Regions from separate parts of the Arthrobacter monumenti genome, predicted to be linked through region 3. Evidence: riboswitches for the same ligand, from Rfam matches in the RefSeq annotation. Region 3 holds a riboswitch; each other region holds the start of a gene.
The links. Region 3 has a riboswitch for thiamine pyrophosphate ahead of ACX80B_RS16710 (ECF transporter S component). Riboswitches for the same ligand answer to the same signal wherever they lie in the genome.
Positions count from the first base shown of each region.

Region 1 (5,690 bases), on a different contig from region 3:
CCAAATACCGGCCTTGCGTTCCGCCTCAAGCTCGTCACGTGCCGCAGCTCTGGCTTCCTTGCGATCCTGATACTGCTCACGTTTTTGATCGCGCGTCGGGCGATCGTAGTCTTCGAGCCGCAGATCTGTTCCGCGGCGGGAGGCCAGCAGCTCTGCGCCGCCGATCATGGTCGGCTCCCAGTCGAAGACGACGCCGTCGCCTTCGCCGATAACCACGGTGGAGCCGGGCAGGGCACCTGCCTTGAACAACCCCTCCTCGACGCCGAGTTTGGCCAGCCTGTCGGCAAGATAACCGACGGCTTCGTCATTGGTAAAGTCTGTCTGCTGCACCCAGCGCACCGGCTTCTCGCCGAGCACGCGGAACAACGGCTCCAGGTTCTTCTCTTCGCGCCGGATGGCGAATCCGGCCCGGTCGACGGCTTTGGGCCGCAGTATGACCTTGGGCGGCGCCTCGGAGCTGGCTGATTCCGCACGCGCCGCTGCCACGATGTCAGCCATGGCGAAGGTCAATTGACGCAGCCCGCCATGCGCGACGGCGGAAATTTCGAACACCTTGTAGCCGCGTTCTTCAAGTTCCGGCCGGACGAATTCGGCAAGCTCCCGCGCCTCGGGAACATCTATTTTGTTCAGCGCCACAAGCCGGGGGCGCTTGTTGAGCGGGACGACCTCCCCCGAGGTACCGGCGAAACTCGCATCAACCTCGTACGCATCGAGTTCCTTCTCCAGAGCTTCAAGATCGGAGATGGGATCGCGGCCGGGCTCCAAAGTGGCGCAGTCGAGCACGTGCACCAATGCGGCACAGCGTTCCACGTGCCGGAGGAATTCCAGTCCCAGGCCCTTGCCCTGGCTGGCTCCCGGGATAAGGCCGGGAACGTCTGCCACGGTGAACCGTGTTGATCCGGCTTCGACGACGCCGAGGTTGGGAACCAGCGTGGTGAATGGATAGTCCGCGATTTTTGGACGCGCCGCCGATACGGCAGCAATCAGGCTTGACTTCCCGGCAGAGGGGAAGCCGACGAGTGCGACGTCCGCGACGGTCTTCAGTTCGACGACGATATCCCGCGCTTCGCCTGGCACGCCCAATAACGCGAATCCCGGCGCCTTGCGCTTCTGGGAAGACAGCGCGGAGTTTCCGAGCCCGCCCTGGCCGCCGGCCGAAGCGACGTATTCCGTGCCGGCACCTACAAGGTCGGCCAGGACTTCGCCGTCCTGGGTTTTGACGATGGTTCCCTCGGGTACGGGAAGGATCAGTGTCTCGCCATTGCTGCCATGGCGCATATCGCCCTTGCCGCCGCCGCCATTAGTGGCGTGCCGGTGAGGGGCATGGTGATAGGAGAGCAACGTCGTCGTCTGCGGGTCGACGCGCAGGATGACGTCGCCGCCATTGCCGCCGTTGCCGCCGTCGGGCCCGCCCAGCGGCTTGAACTTTTCACGCTTAACGGAGACACAACCATGGCCACCCGTTCCGCCGGACACGTGCAATACCACCCTGTCCACAAAACTGGCCACGATATCTCCTTCTCCTGCCTAATGTCCTGCATCGATTCTATTGGTGATGCAGGAACCCGCGGACACCACGGCTCAAAATGACCGGAATGTTGCGGTTAAAAGAAAATGGGGTGAGCCTGATCGGCTCACCCCATTATTCGAAACCTGAGGCTGTTAGCTCCCAGCTGCAGGTTCCTCGGCGCGCCGAAGCGTGCCGGGGGCAGCTGGGCAGCTACTCTGCAGCTGCAGCAGCGTTGGCGCTCACGATGTTGACAACCTTGCGGCCGCGGCGTGTGCCAAATTCGACGGCGCCTGCATCCAGTGCGAACAACGTATCGTCCCCGCCACGGCCAACGCCGGCGCCGGGGTGGAAGTGGGTTCCACGCTGACGGACGATGATCTCTCCGGCCTTGACAACCTGGCCACCGAAACGCTTCACGCCGAGGTACTGCGCGTTGGAGTCGCGACCGTTGCGAGTGGAACTCGCACCCTTCTTATGTGCCATCTGAAATGCCTGCCTTCTTGGTAAAAATCTCTAGCTAACGGATCCGGATATTACCGCAATCGGAGGACTCCCAAAGTTGCGGCAACAGGTAAGACTTACGCTATGTCGGTAACCTTAACGCGGGTCAGTTCCTGGCGGTGGCCCTGGCGCTTCTTGTAACCGGTCTTGTTCTTGTATTTCTGGATCACGACTTTCTCACCACGGAGGTCTTCCAGAATCTCCGCTGTGACCTTGACCTTGGCCAGGTCCTTCGGTGCGGAGGTGATCTTCTCACCGTCGACCAGAAGCAGTGCGGGCAGCTCAATGTTGCTGCCGGCTCCTCCGGGGACGCGGTTGAGGGTAATAAAGTCTCCTACCGAGACCTTCTCTTGACGGCCGCCAGCGCGGACAATCGCGTACACCACTTGGGAACTCACTTCTCTCGACGTTTAATACTGAAGTTTCTACTAGCGGAGCTGCCTGCTCGTAATACAGTGCTCACGCTGTGCAACGCCGAGGACATAACCGTGCATGCGGCGTTTGCACCGAAGATCAAGAATACGCTAGATCGACCGCCAGCCGCAAATGACGGATCTGCGGCGAGTCGGCGCGTGGCGGCCGTCACACCAGCCGTTCAGCGGTAACGGCACCGGCATCGAGACGGGGTGCATCGAAGAACTCCCGCTCGAATACAGCCGAGCGGATGAACGCCTGTTCCATGGCCTCGCGCTCTTGCTGATCTACAGCAGTGGCAGCAAAGTCCATGATCCGCACAGCGCGGTCGGTGGCGGCACGGAACTCCTCGTCGGCATAGGTGTCCAGCCATGCTCCGTACGGATGCCCTGCCGCGTCCTGCCCGTCGACGTAGCCTGCGTACAGTGTCTCACCCACATAGGCGTAGAGCCAGAAGCACGGTATCGCGGCAGCGACTGCGATGGCGTAGGAACCTGTTGCCGCAGCCGCGCGGAGGTGCTCCAGATACGCTGCGGTGACTGAGCCGGATTGGGAGCCGGCGTCGGTTCCGGCCAGCCAGTTCCGGTGCAGTTCGGCTTCGACATTGATGCAGTTATCCGCGGCGTCCAGCCAGAAGGTCCGCTCCGACGGTGGCTCAGCCATAGCAGCAATGAGTTTCAGGACTTCGGCATAACCGTCCAAGTACAGAGCATCCTGAGCGAGATAGTAGCCAAACTCCGACGGGTTCAGTGCTCCAGTGGCCAGCTGCTGGATAAAGCCGAGTGCGAGGATCTCGTCCCGCAGCGGAGCAATATCGTCCCAAAGCCGCCTGCTGAAGCCACCTGGGTTTTTGCTGCCGTAACTGTGGAAGTGATGGACCGGACCGTTGCCCCGGCCGACGTCGAGGTCGTCGGCCCGTTCCAGAGCGACCGTCAGCCATTCCTTGGCAGTCGTCAACGCGGCGGCCCAGTTGTCAGTGCGGGTCCGGACCGTTGCCAGGGCCGCCGAGAGGGAGCATCCGGTGCCGTGCGTGTTCCGGGTGTGCACACGGATGGCGCTGGCCTCCTGCACCTGCTCTTCTTCCGCTAAGGACATGTCCACCACGGCATCCGGGCAGGATCCGTCGTCCAGGTGGCCTCCCTTGACCAGCACCGCGACATTGTGGCGCCCGGAGAGACGTTTACCGGCCTGGAGCGCCTGCTCCCAACTGGATACCGGAGGCTCGTCCAGCAGCACAGCCAATTCGGCCAGGTTCGGGGTAACCAAATCGGCGCAGGAGACAAGCCCGCGCAAGGATTCCTCGGCAGCGCGGTCCAGCAACCGGTCGCCGCTGGTGGACACCATGACAGGATCAAGCACGACGACGGGCGGCCGGTTCCGCATAAGCCAGTTCCGTACGACGTCGATTACGTCCTGCCGACCGAGCATGCCGATTTTGACGGCATCGATAACGACGTCGTCGCTGACCACGTTGAGCTGTTCCAGCAGGAAACTGACCGGAGGCGTGTGCACCGAGCGTACGCCCTGGGTGTTCTGGGCCACCAGGGCGGTCACGACGGCCATGCCGTAACCGCCATTGGCGCCGATGCTCTTCAGGTCAGCCTGGATACCGGCACCACCGGTCGGATCGGTCCCGGCAATGCTGAGAACCCGTGGAATGCTGTTGCCTGGCATGCTGTTCATACGCTCCATTCGCCGACGTCGCAGCGAAGGTGGCGCAGCCGCACGTTCCGGCATTATCGGAAGCGGTTTTGCTCCCGGACCTTCGGCCGCCGGCATGGTGAGCGCGACATCCCTTCGCTAGTCCTAACTAGTTCAGGTTCAACGGGTCTGGATCTCAGCCCCGCAATTGGAGCACCCCGTGTCACTGGCTCTGACTCTACAGCACTTTAGAGTTCCGACGCGGGGACGCCGGTGCCGAGAATCATTGGTTCCGCGGCCTTCGGCTTTTTCGACTCGGAATCGTCCTTCTTGCTGTCCTGCGTTTCCGGTACTGCGGCCGGCGTTCCGACATGGTTGGCTGCGTCACTGGAAGCAGCCGCTCCCGACCAGACCGCTTTCGTCGCCTGGGCCAATTGGCTGTCATCGTACTTCTCGACCGGGTTGGCGTTCGCCGCACCCTGCGCGCTGCGTGCCGAGCGGTGCCGGCGTGGGCGCCGTGCCGGCGCGGAAGGCTGGTCCTTGCCGTCCTGGCCTGGCTCACGCGCCGGCGCGCCGGGCTGGCTGTCGAACGCTTCGGTCAGACTCTCCAGCGTGAAACGGCTGCTCTCCTGCTCCTCGGCCGCTTCCGAGGCGCCCGATTTCGGCACTACAACAGACTCGCCATGGATCGTGAGGACCGTCCCGGATCCATCATCGCCGCCGGCGGCACCCCGTGTCTCGTCAGCGCCGCCGTCGTTCCGTGCAGCATTGTCTTTGCGGCGGTCCTTCCGGCTGGACGTGCCGGCGTTTGCTGCACCACCGCCGGGCGCACCGGCATCAGCTGTGGATTGTTCCGGCCGGTGTTCCTCGTCAGCATGTGCCGCATGCGATGCAGCGGCGATATTGGCCAGTGCTGCGCGAGCCGCTTCCGCCTTCGCCTGCTTCCCGGCGTCGTCAGGCTGCTCTTCAACGGCCTTCGGTGCGGGTTCAGGACTATCCTGCTGCCGCTGCTTCCGACTGCGCTTCTTTTCGCTGCGGGACTGCTTTTCCGCCCTGAGATGGTGCTGGTGGTGTTCCGTGCCCAACGCGTGCTGCTTGCGGTGCTCGACCGGTTCATCGTGCGTGACAACTCCCCTGCCCGCGCAGTGTTCGCAGGTTTCCCCGAAGACTTCGAGCAGGCCAGTGCCCATCCGCTTGCGCGTCATCTGGACAAGCCCGAGCGACGTTACTTCGGCCACCTGGTGCTTGGTCCGGTCCCGGCCGAGGCACTCGACCATGCGGCGCAACACCAGATCCCGGTTGGACTCCAGCACCATGTCGATGAAGTCGATGACGATGATGCCGCCAATGTCGCGCAGCCTCAGCTGGCGGACCACCTCTTCGGCGGCCTCCAGATTGTTCTTGGTGACGGTCTCCTCGAGATTGCCGCCGCTGCCGGTGAACTTCCCCGTATTGACGTCGACGACGGTCATAGCCTCGGTCCGGTCGATCACCAGCGAGCCGCCCGAGGGCAGGAAAACCTTCCGGTCCAGCGCCTTCGTGATCTGCTCGTCGAGGCGCCAGGCCGAGAAAATGTCCTCGTCCTTGGTCCACTTCTCCAGCCTGCCGACCAGGTCCGGCGCGA
Region 1 covers NZ_JBTNCY010000001.1:6,622-12,311, forward strand. The annotation lists gene obgE (GTPase ObgE) at 1-1,509, opposite strand, end outside; gene rpmA (50S ribosomal protein L27) at 1,721-1,993, opposite strand; gene rplU (50S ribosomal protein L21) at 2,089-2,397, opposite strand; gene thiD (bifunctional hydroxymethylpyrimidine kinase/phosphomethylpyrimidine kinase) at 2,594-4,108, opposite strand; TPP riboswitch at 4,201-4,297, opposite strand; gene ACX80B_RS00065 (Rne/Rng family ribonuclease) at 4,315-5,690, opposite strand, start outside.
Region 1: it holds a riboswitch for thiamine pyrophosphate, as region 3 does, so the genes downstream of both, thiD (bifunctional hydroxymethylpyrimidine kinase/phosphomethylpyrimidine kinase) here and ACX80B_RS16710 (ECF transporter S component) in region 3, are expected to answer to the same signal.

Region 2 (5,690 bases), on a different contig from region 3:
TTCCATAGCCGACGAAGCCAATGCATGTTGCCGCCGGGGAATCCTGCCCGCCTGTGATGCCAGCCTACCTGCGGCCACCGCATGCTTGAAGGCCGTGGCCATTTTCACCGGATCCTGGGCCCGGGTGACGGCGGTGGCCAGCAGCACGGCATCGCATCCCAACTCCATTGCCAGGGCGGCGTCGGAGGCAGTTCCGATCCCGGCGTCGAGCACCACCGGCACCTCCGCCCGGGAAACGATGAGCTCGATATTGTGCGGATTCAGAATCCCCAGGCCTGTTCCGATCGGTGCGCCCAAAGGCATGACGGCAACGACGCCAAGCTGCTCCAGCCTGCGGGCCAGGACCGGGTCGTCATTGGTGTAGGCGAAGACCTTGAAGCCCCTCGCCACGAGGGTTTCGGTTGCCTCGGCCAGTTCCAGCGGGTCTGGCAACAGCGTCTGCTCATCGGCAATCACTTCCAGCTTCACCCAGTCTGTTTCCAGGGCCTCGCGCGCCAGTTCGGCCGTCACCACGGCGTCGCGGGCGGTGAAGCAGCCAGCCGTATTGGGCAGCACCCGGATCCGCTGCTCCTCGAGGAGCGCGAACAGCGACCCGCCAACCTCCGGGCTGTAGCGGCGCATCGCCACTGTCGTCAGTTCCGTGCCGGAAGCTGCGAGCGCGGCGCCCAGCCCATCCAGACTCGGTGCCCCGCCGGTTCCCATGATCAGCCGCGAACCGAGCGCGACGCCGTCAATCATCAGCGGATCGTCCATGTCCTAGCCTCCCTGCACGGCGGTGACTATTTCGACGTCGTCGCCTTCGTTGATCCCGGTGGTTGCCCACTGCTTCCGCGGCACCACCTCGGAATTATGTGCGACGGCGATGCCCAGCCGCCGTCCATCGGCCGGCTGTCCGTCGTGGTTGAGCCGGCGTCCGGTCAGTTGCTCCACCAGCGCGCTCAGCCGGATGGGCTGCTCCGCCGCGTGCGCCTGTCCGTTGAGGGTGATGTTCATCGTTCCTTGTTCGACCGTCGTCATGCTTGGCTCCTTTGCAGGTGGGAAGGGCTGTCGGGAACGGTGCTTCCGCGGTGGAACCGGTCCGGACGGTACGGTTCGATGTCGATATCCGGCACAACGCCGTCGAGCAGGTCGGCGCAGATCGCGGCCGTGACAGGTGCCAGCAACACCCCGTGCCGGAAGAACCCGGTGGCGACGATGAGACCGGGCACGTCGGCGCCGTCCGATTGACGGCATCTGCCCAGCAACGGCGCGTTATCCGGTGTTCCTGGACGTGCACGGCAGACCGCCTCGAGCAACTCCAGCTCCGCCACCGCGGGCACCACCGTTTGGGCGTCGCGCAGCAGTTGATACACGCCGCCCGCCGACAGTGCGCCGGATCCGTCTTCCCGCTGTGTGGCACCGATAACCACCGTCCCGTCGCTTCTCGGGACAACGTACACGGGGACCCCGCGGACAACGGCCCGGACGGTGCGGGTCACGAGCGGCCGAAGCTGGAGCGGAACCCGCAGCCGAAGAATGTCGCCGTAGACGGGCCGCAGTGGCAGCTCCAGCCCATCGGGCAATCCATCGAGTCCGGCAGCGCCAAGGCCGTTGGCGAGCACCACCTCGTCGGCGTAGATGCAACTGTCATCAGCGAGTCGCACACCGGTGACCGGGCCGCCGTCGTCGCCGTCGTCCATCGCGCAAGTGCCTTCTCCGTGGCGGACCGCACCCCTGGTGATTCCGCCGTCGTCCGCATTGCCGTAGAGGAGCCCGACGGCGGCAGTACGGACAATCCCGACCCGCGCCTCGGTCTGAAGTGCGGACTGCAAGGCAGCGGCCAAAGCGCGCGGGTCCACCTGATGGTCATCCGGGATGAGGAAAGCGCCGGTTAGTTGCGGCCCCAGCATCGGCTCCATCCGCCTGGCCTCGCGGGTACTGAGCCCCTGTACCTCCAGCCCCAGTTCGAGCTGCGCCGCACGGAGGTCCGCGAGCGCCTGCCGGTCCGCCACGTCCACTCCCGCCGCCAGAGTCCCGGCGGCCAGATAACCGGTGTCGAGTCCGGACACGTCTTCAACGTCACGCGTGAACTTCCGGTACATCCATGCCGACGCCAGCGTCAGGTTCAGGAGTGATTCTTCCCGGTAGTGCAGTTCGCTGATGGGGGCGAGCATGCCCGCCGCCGCGTAGGTGGCGCCGGATGCCGGATCCGGGTCGATGAGCGTCACCCGGTGTCCCCGGCGTGTCGCCTCCCAGGCGATAGCCAAGCCGATGATGCCGCCGCCGACCACTGCCACGTGCCGGAACGGAGGGCGCATTGCCGTCATTGAAATCCTTCCTACGCCGGGACTAACCGGTTCAGGTTCGTACGGTCGGCGCTGGACGCCCTCTCAGCCTTCTGTCCGTCCTGCAGCATCTGCAGCATTGGCGGAACCGGCTCCCGTGGTTCTATTAGTCTAAAGCGTATGCCTTCCGTTTACGCGCCCACCATTTCCGACGCCGGACTGATCCGGGAAAAGCTCGCCGCTGCACAGTTGTATGTCTGCACCGACGCACGCCGTGAACGGAATGACTTTGCCGGGTTTGTCGACGCCGCCTACACCGGTGGCGTCGACATCATCCAGCTTCGGGACAAGAACATAGAGGCCGCGGAGGAACTCGAGTACTTCGCGGTGCTCCGCGAGGCGGCCCGGCGGCACGGCAAATTGTTCTCGGCCAACGACCGGGTCGACATCACGTCATTGGCCGGCGCTCCGGTGTTCCATGCCGGCCAGGGCGATCTGCCGGTCTCTGCCGCGAGGCAGCTGCTCGGGGACGCCCCCATCATCGGTCTGTCCACCCATAGCGAGCAGCAGGTCAGCGCCGCGATCAGCACCGAGGGGCTGGACTATTTCTGCACTGGACCGGTCTGGGCGACGCCGACAAAGCCCGGTCGTGCCGCCGTCGGGCTGGACCTGGTGCGGTACGCCGCCGACCAGGTTGCCGCCTCGTCCCTGGAGCGCCCGTGGTTCGCCATCGGTGGGATCGACCGGACCAACGTTGGGGAGGTGGTCGACGCCGGCGCCCGCAGGATCGTCGTCGTCCGCGCCGTCGCCGAAGCCGATGACCCGGCTGCCGCCGCACGGGAACTGAAAGACGCCTTGCCGTGAGGACATTCCAGCAGCTCTGAGGTTAGGCAGTCAGACCAAGCAGATTCATCCGCCGCGAATGCGCCCGGGTCAGATTCGAGAACAGTTTGGAAACCCTGTCCGTGCTGGCAGCGTCGGCGTCGTTAGGATCGCCAATCAGCCCTTCCAAAAAAGCCCGTTCAATCCCGAGCCGCTGAGCCTGAGTCAGCGCTTCACCGACGAGCCGCCTGCCCCAAAGCGCCAACCTGGACGGAAGTTTGGGATGCTCTGCCAGCGCCTGCTTCAGCCGGTTCATCAACACCGTTGACTGGTCCTCGGAAACCTGGACTTCCGCAATGACCTTCTGCGTTGCAGGGTCGAGGTGCCGGGACAGCGCCCGGTAAAAATCCGCAGAAATCGCGTCAATGACATAGGCCTTCATGATCGACTCGTACCAGTCGGCCGGCCGGGTACGGTCATGAAACGCGTCAATGGAGACCACAAAGGGGCGCATGGTGTCCTCCACATCGGCCTCCATCGCTTCCAGATGTGCGGCGATCAGTTCGTAATGCAGAAACTCTGAAACAGCCCGCTGCCCGAGCGTCGCCCGATCGGTCAGTGTAGGCGAAAACCGGGCATCCGAGGAGAGCCGCTCAAAAGCAGACAGTTCCCCGTAGGCCATCACTCCGAGCAGCTCCAGCAGGAAACTACGGTAGCGGTCCGGATCGGCCGTTGGGAACTGTTCCGGAACGGCGGGGGTTGGTTGCATGGCTTAAGCGTACCGGGGAGTAGGACACGTAAGTTTTCGGTAAATTCGATGGGCGTTATCGAAAGGCAACGACTAACGTTGATTCCGTGCCTTATTCACATATTGATTTGACCTCGGCCGCCGACAAGACCAGGGGCGCGGCCCAGGACGAACTGGCCCGGTCGCTTGCGGATCTACGGGTCGAACTTGAGCTGCCTGCAGATTTCAGCGATGAGGTGCTAACGCAGGCGAAGGAAGCCGTCAAGGCGCACACCATGCCGGAGCCCGACTACACCGAGCTGCCGTTCGTTACGATCGACCCGCCCGGGTCCACCGACCTGGACCAGGCGGTACTCATCGAGCGGGCCGGGTCCGGCTACAAGGTCTACTACGCCATCGCCGACGTTCCCGCTTTCGTCCGGCCGGGCAGTGCGCTCGACGTCGAAACCCGGCGCCGCGGCCAGACCATCTACGCTCCGGACAGCCGGATTCCGCTGCACCCCGAGGTCATCGGCGAAGACGCGGCGTCCCTGCTGCCCAACCAGATCCGCCCGGCTTACGTCTGGGAATTCGACCTCGACGGCGGGGGCCGGCTGACTGCGACGGCGTTGCAGCGTGCCAGGATCCAGAGCACGGCACAGCTAACCTATGAGGAAGTCCAGAAGGATATCGACGCCGGCACCGCGCCGGAATCGCTCAACCTGCTCAAGGAAGTAGGCATTGCGCGGATCGCCCTCGAGCGCGCACGCGGCGGCGCCAGCCTGGCCTTGCCCGAGCAGGAAGTCGAACACGACGGACACAGGTACCTGATCAATGCGCGTCCTCCGTTCGAGGTGGAGAACTGGAACGCGCAGATTTCGCTGCTGACCGGAATGGCCGCGGCCGGGCTAATGCTTGACGGCAATGTCGGCATCCTGCGCACCATGCCTCCCCCACAGGCTGATGCCGTTTCCGAATACCGCCAGCAGACCAGGGCCCTTGGAAATCCTTGGCCGGAGGACATTCCCTATGGGGAGTACCTGCGCGCGCTCGACACCTCGGATCCGAAGCAGCTGGCGTTGATGTTTGCCGCCGCCACGCTGTTCCGCGGCGCCGGTTACACGCCCTTCGACGGCGCGGCGCCCCGGGAGAGTGTCCAGGCCGCCGTCGCCGCACCCTACGCACATGCAACGGCACCGTTGCGCCGGCTGGTGGATCGGTTCGTGCTGCCGATCTGCGAGGCGATAGCGAATGAGAAGGAAATTCCGGAATGGGCACGGCAGGCATTACCGGAGTTGCCGTCGATGATGGCGTCCTCGGATCAGCTGACGTCGCGGGTCGAGCGGGAGTCGCTCAATGCCGTCGAGGCAGCGGTGATGAGCAGCTTCGTCGGGGACATGTTCGACGCCGTCGTCATTTCCACCCGCAACGGCACCTCCGGGACTATCCAGATCAAGGAACCGCCGGTGACTGCCCGCTGCGAGGGAAAACTGACCACCGGTACGACGATCAGGGCCGAACTCGTCAGCGCCGACATCGCGAAACGGGTAGTTCTGTTCAAGACGGTCGACGCCGGCTGACCGGCCCGCGTATGACGCTTGCCCCCGGCCCGCGCACCTCGTTGGCTGCGCCCGCGAACCACGCTGAGATCCGCCTGCAAACGATAGTTGCCGGAACAAGGTAGACTGGATGGGTATATGGATGCCCGGTCGTTTTGAATTGAAGTGAACCCCGACCTGCCATACCCAGTGCGGAGCGGTATCAGAACCGGCTCCCGCATTGAACCGCGTACGCGATCTTGAATCTCTTTCGCTGGTTCCATCGAGACCAGCAAGCAGTTGTAAGCCCGCGATCGGCTTCCACTGGACGCGCCCGTG
Region 2 covers NZ_JBTNCY010000007.1:120,406-126,095, forward strand. The annotation lists gene ACX80B_RS11880 (thiazole synthase) at 1-753, opposite strand, end outside; gene thiS (sulfur carrier protein ThiS) at 757-993, opposite strand; gene ACX80B_RS11890 (FAD-dependent oxidoreductase) at 1,014-2,306, opposite strand; TPP riboswitch at 2,298-2,433, opposite strand; gene thiE (thiamine phosphate synthase) at 2,445-3,128, shown strand; gene ACX80B_RS11900 (ferritin-like fold-containing protein) at 3,151-3,855, opposite strand; gene ACX80B_RS11905 (RNB domain-containing ribonuclease) at 3,942-5,393, shown strand.
Region 2: it holds a riboswitch for thiamine pyrophosphate, as region 3 does, so the genes downstream of both, ACX80B_RS11890 (FAD-dependent oxidoreductase) here and ACX80B_RS16710 (ECF transporter S component) in region 3, are expected to answer to the same signal.

Region 3 (5,690 bases):
AGGTGATGATTCCCCAGTCCACAAGGACCGCACCGCTGTCCTCGGCCAACAATGCGGTTCCGTACCCGCCGACCAGTGCGGCAAACAGGATCGGCCAGCCCCGCGAAAGCAACACCCGCAGGCTCAAACCCGCCAGCGGCAGCAACGCCAGCTCACAGGCCAGCGCGATCGTCGCCGAGACCCAGTCGACCGTCAGCACCAACGCGATCGTGATCAGGAACGCCGCCGCGAGCTTGGACACCGGGTTGGCCCGCGACAGCAGAGCGGTGCTCCGGGGCGGCGCCAGGACGTCAGTGCTCATGTGCACCAAATCCCCTCGTGGTTGCGGGCTCCCCCGCGCCACCGGTTTCTCCATCTGGAACCAGGTGCAACCGGGCGCCGCCCAGAACATCGGTGAAATCCTCATCGTGGGTCACTGAAACGACGGCGGTGCCCTCATCCAGCAGCCCGGAGAGCAGGCTGGCAAGCTCCGCCCAGGTATTGGCATCCTGTCCGAAGGTTGGTTCATCGAGCACCAGCACATCCGGACTCGAGGCCAGGACCGTGGCCACTGACAACCGCCGCTTTTCCCCGCCGGAGAGTGTAAAGGGGTTCGCCTCGGCCAGCCGGGTCAGCCGCAGCCGCTCCAGCAGTTCGCCCACGCCCTTGTCGGTATCGACACCGCCCTCGAGTTGGCGCGGGCCGAAAGCCAGTTCGTCATAGACCCTATTGGTCACGAACTGATGCTCCGGTTCCTGGAATACGGTACCGATCCGTGAGATCAAGTCCTTCGAGTGCCAGCGGAAGGGACTGGATTCCACACCGCGTGCCAGGGCAGGCTGCGCCTTCACTGCACCGCCTGCGGCCGGCAATAGTCCAGCCAAGGTCAACGCAAGAGTCGACTTTCCCGCTCCATTCGGGCCTGTAATGCTCAACGCCTTTCCGGCGGAAACGTCAAGGTCGATACCGGAAGCGGCAGGCCGCGCCGGGTGCCGTCGTCGTGCCTGCTCCCTGGATACCGCCAAGTCCACCGCCGACAGCAGCGGCTTGCCCGAACCGGAATTGTGCCGCGGCCGGGTCGTTGGCCGGTGCCCGGGAACCCACACGCCGGCATCCAGCAGCGGCTGCCGTGCGCGGCCCAGAACTGCACTGGGAGCACCATCGGCCAACACCCCTCCGCCCGGATCGAGGACAATAATCCGGTCCACCGCATCGGCCCACACCGCGACCCTGTGCTCGACAACCACCAGGGTCGCACCGGTTTCCTGCACTGACCGCAGAACGGCGTCGCGGACATCGAGCACGCCGCCAGGGTCGAGGTTCGCCGTCGGTTCGTCCAGCAACAGCAAGCCCGGCTGCATTGCCAAAATTCCTGCCAACGCAAGCCGTTGCTTCTGCCCGCCGGACAGGGCCGACGTCGGGCGGTCCAGTGGCAGATTGAGGCCGACCGCTTCAAGTGCCTGGTGAACCCGGGTCCAGATTTCAGCCCGCGGCACCGACAGGTTCTCGGCGCCGAATGCAACGTCATCGCCGACCCGGGAAAGGACCACCTGCGAGTCCGGGTCCTGCTGCACCAGACCTGCCCGGCCCCTTAGGCTTGCGGCGGGTTCGCCGTCGATAAGCAGGCGGCCGTACTCGGAGCTGTCGTCGTCAGCGCCCAGCAAGCCGGCGAGTCCGTGCAGCAACGTTGATTTGCCCGCTCCGGACGGCCCAAGGAGCAGGACGCGCTCCCCGGCATTGATTTGCAGATCCAGATTCCGCACCGCCGGGTCCGTACGGCCGGCGTGTCGCCAGCCCCAGTCCTGCGCCGAAACGGCGGCAGGACGGGACCGTTGCCGGGAGGGTGTCGTGGTGGAAAGCATCTGGCCTAGATACGTTTGGCGGCTCGTCCGGATGCAAGGCCGGAGAGCACACCGGTCGGCAGCAACGCCTTGTAGCCAAACCAGGACAGCAGCCCCGCCACCACTACGCCGGAAATCGAGGTCAAGGCGACGTAGACCAGCTTCCACTCCACCGCCCACTCGACGTTATAGAGGAAGTTCTCGTTCACGCCCAGCGCCATGCCGGACACCAATCCGGCCAGCAGCGTGACCGGCAGCGTCCATTTGCGGTAGCGGAAGGCAGCAAAGACAAGTTCCGCACCGAGGCCCTGCAGCAGGCCGGAGATAATCACGGTCATGCCGAAATGCGTGCCCAGCAGCCCCTCCACGGCCGCGGCTACCAGTTCGCAGTACAGCGCCGCGCCGGGTTTGCGGATCAGCAGTCCACCAATGATGCCGGCGATCAGCCATCCGCCGGTATAGAGCCCGGCAAGCGGCGGAAAGGCCGTCGTGATGACGGCGATGACCGCGTAACCTTGGGTCCAGACCCAGAAGATGACCCCTACCGCGACGGCGACGACCGACGCGACGACGATGTCCACCACGCGCCAATGGGTGTTCGGCTTCCGGCCGGTGACTTGTTGTGGGTCACTGTGTTGAGTGGCCATTCTGAAATCCTCCTGTGTTTCAGGAGGGGAGAACGATCCGCGGTAATAGGTCCGAGGCACGTTCGATCCACGGACATCACCGAGGTCGCTCTGAGAACTCGACTCCCTTCGCCGGTACTAGCCGGATCAGGTTCGAGGGTCAGCGGCTTTCCCGCACTCTCAGCGCCGTTCCTGTTCCCGGTGCAAGTCGTTCCACCGCGATCAGGGCGCTCCCCTGTCGTATTTATTGCATCTCCAAGTCTACACCGCCGCATACTCGATACACCGACCGGGAACGGTTAGGCTGAAACAAAGCATGAACAGCCCGATTGATCGGAGTAACCATGAACGTCATCTTCAAACTTCTCGGCACCGCCGTCACCGTTGGTGCAACATTCGCGGCCAAGAAGATCGTTTCCGCCAGCTGGGAGAAGAAGACCGGCAGGAATCCACCGACCGCAGCGGATGACCTGGAGAATTCGTGGAAGGAAGCGCTGGTCTGGGGCCTCCTGACCGCGGCCACCGCCACGATCATCCAGGTCACGGCCGGCCGGGGTACGCAGCGCGCTATCCAGAAGTTCGGCAAGCATTCCGACTCCATCGACGCCGCCTAGGGCGGCCATCAGCAACGATTAGAACCATTGCCCCGGCAACATTTTTGTTTGACTTGTCAGGCGGGTCGGATGGGCGTGCGGGTTGACCGCGCGGATTTCTGCGCGCGTCGGTGGATAAAGTACTCGGCCACTGCCAGGCTCAGCACCCATGATGAGCCGATGAGTACGGCCCTGCTCAGTTCAGTGACCGGGCCGACGAGGAGAATCCAGGGAATGGTCACCACCACGATGGTTCCCTGGGCGATACCGATGGCGTAGGCCCTGGACATCCACTCGCTGTGCCTCACATAGTTCCGACGCCGCACCGCCAGGAACCCCAGCACAAGGCTCGCCACCATAGCCGAGCCGAAGAGCAGCCGAAGCACCAACAGGAGGACGCCATCCAGGGGCGGGAGGTCGTAGAAGACTGCCATCCACAAACCGGACAGGGCGGCGAGTAGACCTGTGGGGACGAGAATGCGCCCGGCGAGGCGGTGCCAGTTCGCCCTGCCGCGCTTCCCGCGGCGCAGGGAGGGAACGAATTGGAAGGCCCCGAGCAGCAGGTACACGGTGACAGTGGGAATGTGGATCAGCACGGGAATGGGCGCTTCGAAGAACCGCTCGTTATCTGCCGTGACCGCACCGCCCGCCAAATCGCCAATGCGCGACACCCCTGCGATCACCGGAACGAGACTGAGGATGATCAAAGCGGTGGGCACGAGCCACCGTGCCCGGCGACGGCTGACTGGCGTGGGGGCGAGGGCGTTTCCCGTGGCCATGGCCTGGCCCTTTCAAGAAGGGGGATGCACGGAAGCTGCTTCCGTTCGTTGTACGCGATCGTATCCTGCGAAAGTAAGGCACCAATAGGGTCGCATGGCACCAATGCGGCACCAAGCGGTTCAACCGCACCGAACGAGTCTCTCGCCCGCAGTTCGTGGGCCGGCGGAGTTTAGCCGCGTTCACTCCGTCTGCGGACGCGCTCTTCCTCGTCCGGTTCATCGACCCGCGCAGCCGGAGTTTCGGCGTCGTCGGGCAGCGGAGCCCCTCCCTGGTCCTCGACCGCTTCTTCCACGCTTTCCCCGGCCTCGGCCGCTTCCTTGTACTCTGAGGCGCGGTACTGCGCGGCGGCCGCCACGACCTCGTCCAACTCGTCCACCTTCAGCAATTCCTTGCGCAGGTGCTTGGTCCGGTAGCCGGCGCGCCCCACCATATGCGCGGAGACGGGGGCGGTGAGGAGCTGGAAAACCCAGGCGATCAGCAGAACCGGAACCAGGGCCCAGCTGCGCAGCTGGATCGCGACGGCGACAAGCATCAGGAACAGGCCGAGCACCTGCGGCTTGGTTGCCGAGTGCATGCGCGAGAGCAGATCAGGAAACCGGATCAGGCCAATAGCCGCCGCCAAAGACATCAGCGCACCAGCGATCAGGCAGATGGCTGCGATCGAGTCGAGCAGGACGTGGGTATTCAAGCCATCACCTCTTGTCCGATACGAAGCGCGCAACCGTGACAGACCCGATGAAGCCAATCAACGACAGCGATACCAGCAGCACCAGGTTCTCCAGGTGCTGGTTGATGGCCATATCCGTGGCCAGTCCGGCGGCGAAGATGGCCAGCAGCACGTCGGTGGCCAGGACCCGGTCGAGCAGCGACGGCCCCTTGGCAATCCGGTAGATGGTGCCGGCCGCGGCAAGGGACAGGACCACGCTTACGATGACGAGGACAATCTGCATCATGACTGGTCCTCCTTTCTGCCCGTTGCTGACGGCCATTCGGCCTCAGTACGGCCATCCACTTCCCGGCGGACCATCTCAAGTTCCTCCCGCGATCCCATCGCCCTGATGAGCCTGACCTCGACACCCCGCACCCTGTTCCGGACCACGTCGGCTTCCTCGGTGCTGCTCACATTCATGCAGTGCAGGTACAGCGTCGACGTCGAACGGTCCACCTCAACCACGAGGCTTCCGGGAATCAGCGAAATCACATGTCCGGTAGTGGTCACCAACAGGTCCGACGAACTCCGCAGCTGCACCGCAACGACCGCATTGTTCAGCCGTGGGCCCTGCGTGACCGCCAGGTAGAAGACCTCAACGCTGGCTTTGACCAGTTGCAGCAGGAAGATTCCGGCGAAGGTAATGCCGTGCAGGATATTGAAACGGCCACTCAGCTCGACGGGTGGCAGGTAGAACAATTGCGTGATAGCCCACGCAATGAGCGCCCCGAAGAGGAGATTGCCGACGCTGAAGTCGCTCCAGAGAGCACCCCAGACCAGCACCAGCCAGATGATCAGCGGCAACTCCTGCCGGAGGGAAACCCTGGGATGCTTCATTCTGCTGCCCCCTCTCCCAGCACTGCCTCAATGTAGGGCACGCGGTCGAGCATCCCGCGGGCGGCATCGTCGCTCAATTCAAACAAGGGACCGGCGAACACCGTCAGGGCCACGCCCATGGCGACCAGTCCGATGGTCGCTCCCACCATGGCACCCGGCAACAGCGGAACTTCTTCCTTGCTGGACAAGCGTCCATTGCCATCCCCGGAAACGTCCGCTGACGTGCGGACGGCGGAGCCATCATTCTTCACCGCCAGCAGGACCGGATCCGGGTACTCCGCATCCTCCGGCCGACGCCAGAATGCCCTGTTCCACACGCGCACCA
Region 3 covers NZ_JBTNCY010000013.1:45,968-51,657, forward strand. The annotation lists gene ACX80B_RS16700 (energy-coupling factor transporter transmembrane component T family protein) at 1-301, opposite strand, end outside; gene ACX80B_RS16705 (ABC transporter ATP-binding protein) at 291-1,841, opposite strand; gene ACX80B_RS16710 (ECF transporter S component) at 1,847-2,467, opposite strand; TPP riboswitch at 2,554-2,693, opposite strand; gene ACX80B_RS16715 (DUF4235 domain-containing protein) at 2,791-3,060, shown strand; gene ACX80B_RS16720 (DUF2306 domain-containing protein) at 3,117-3,818, opposite strand; gene mnhG (monovalent cation/H(+) antiporter subunit G) at 3,989-4,507, opposite strand; gene ACX80B_RS16730 (monovalent cation/H+ antiporter complex subunit F) at 4,512-4,772, opposite strand; gene ACX80B_RS16735 (Na+/H+ antiporter subunit E) at 4,769-5,365, opposite strand; gene ACX80B_RS16740 (Na+/H+ antiporter subunit D) at 5,362-5,690, opposite strand, start outside.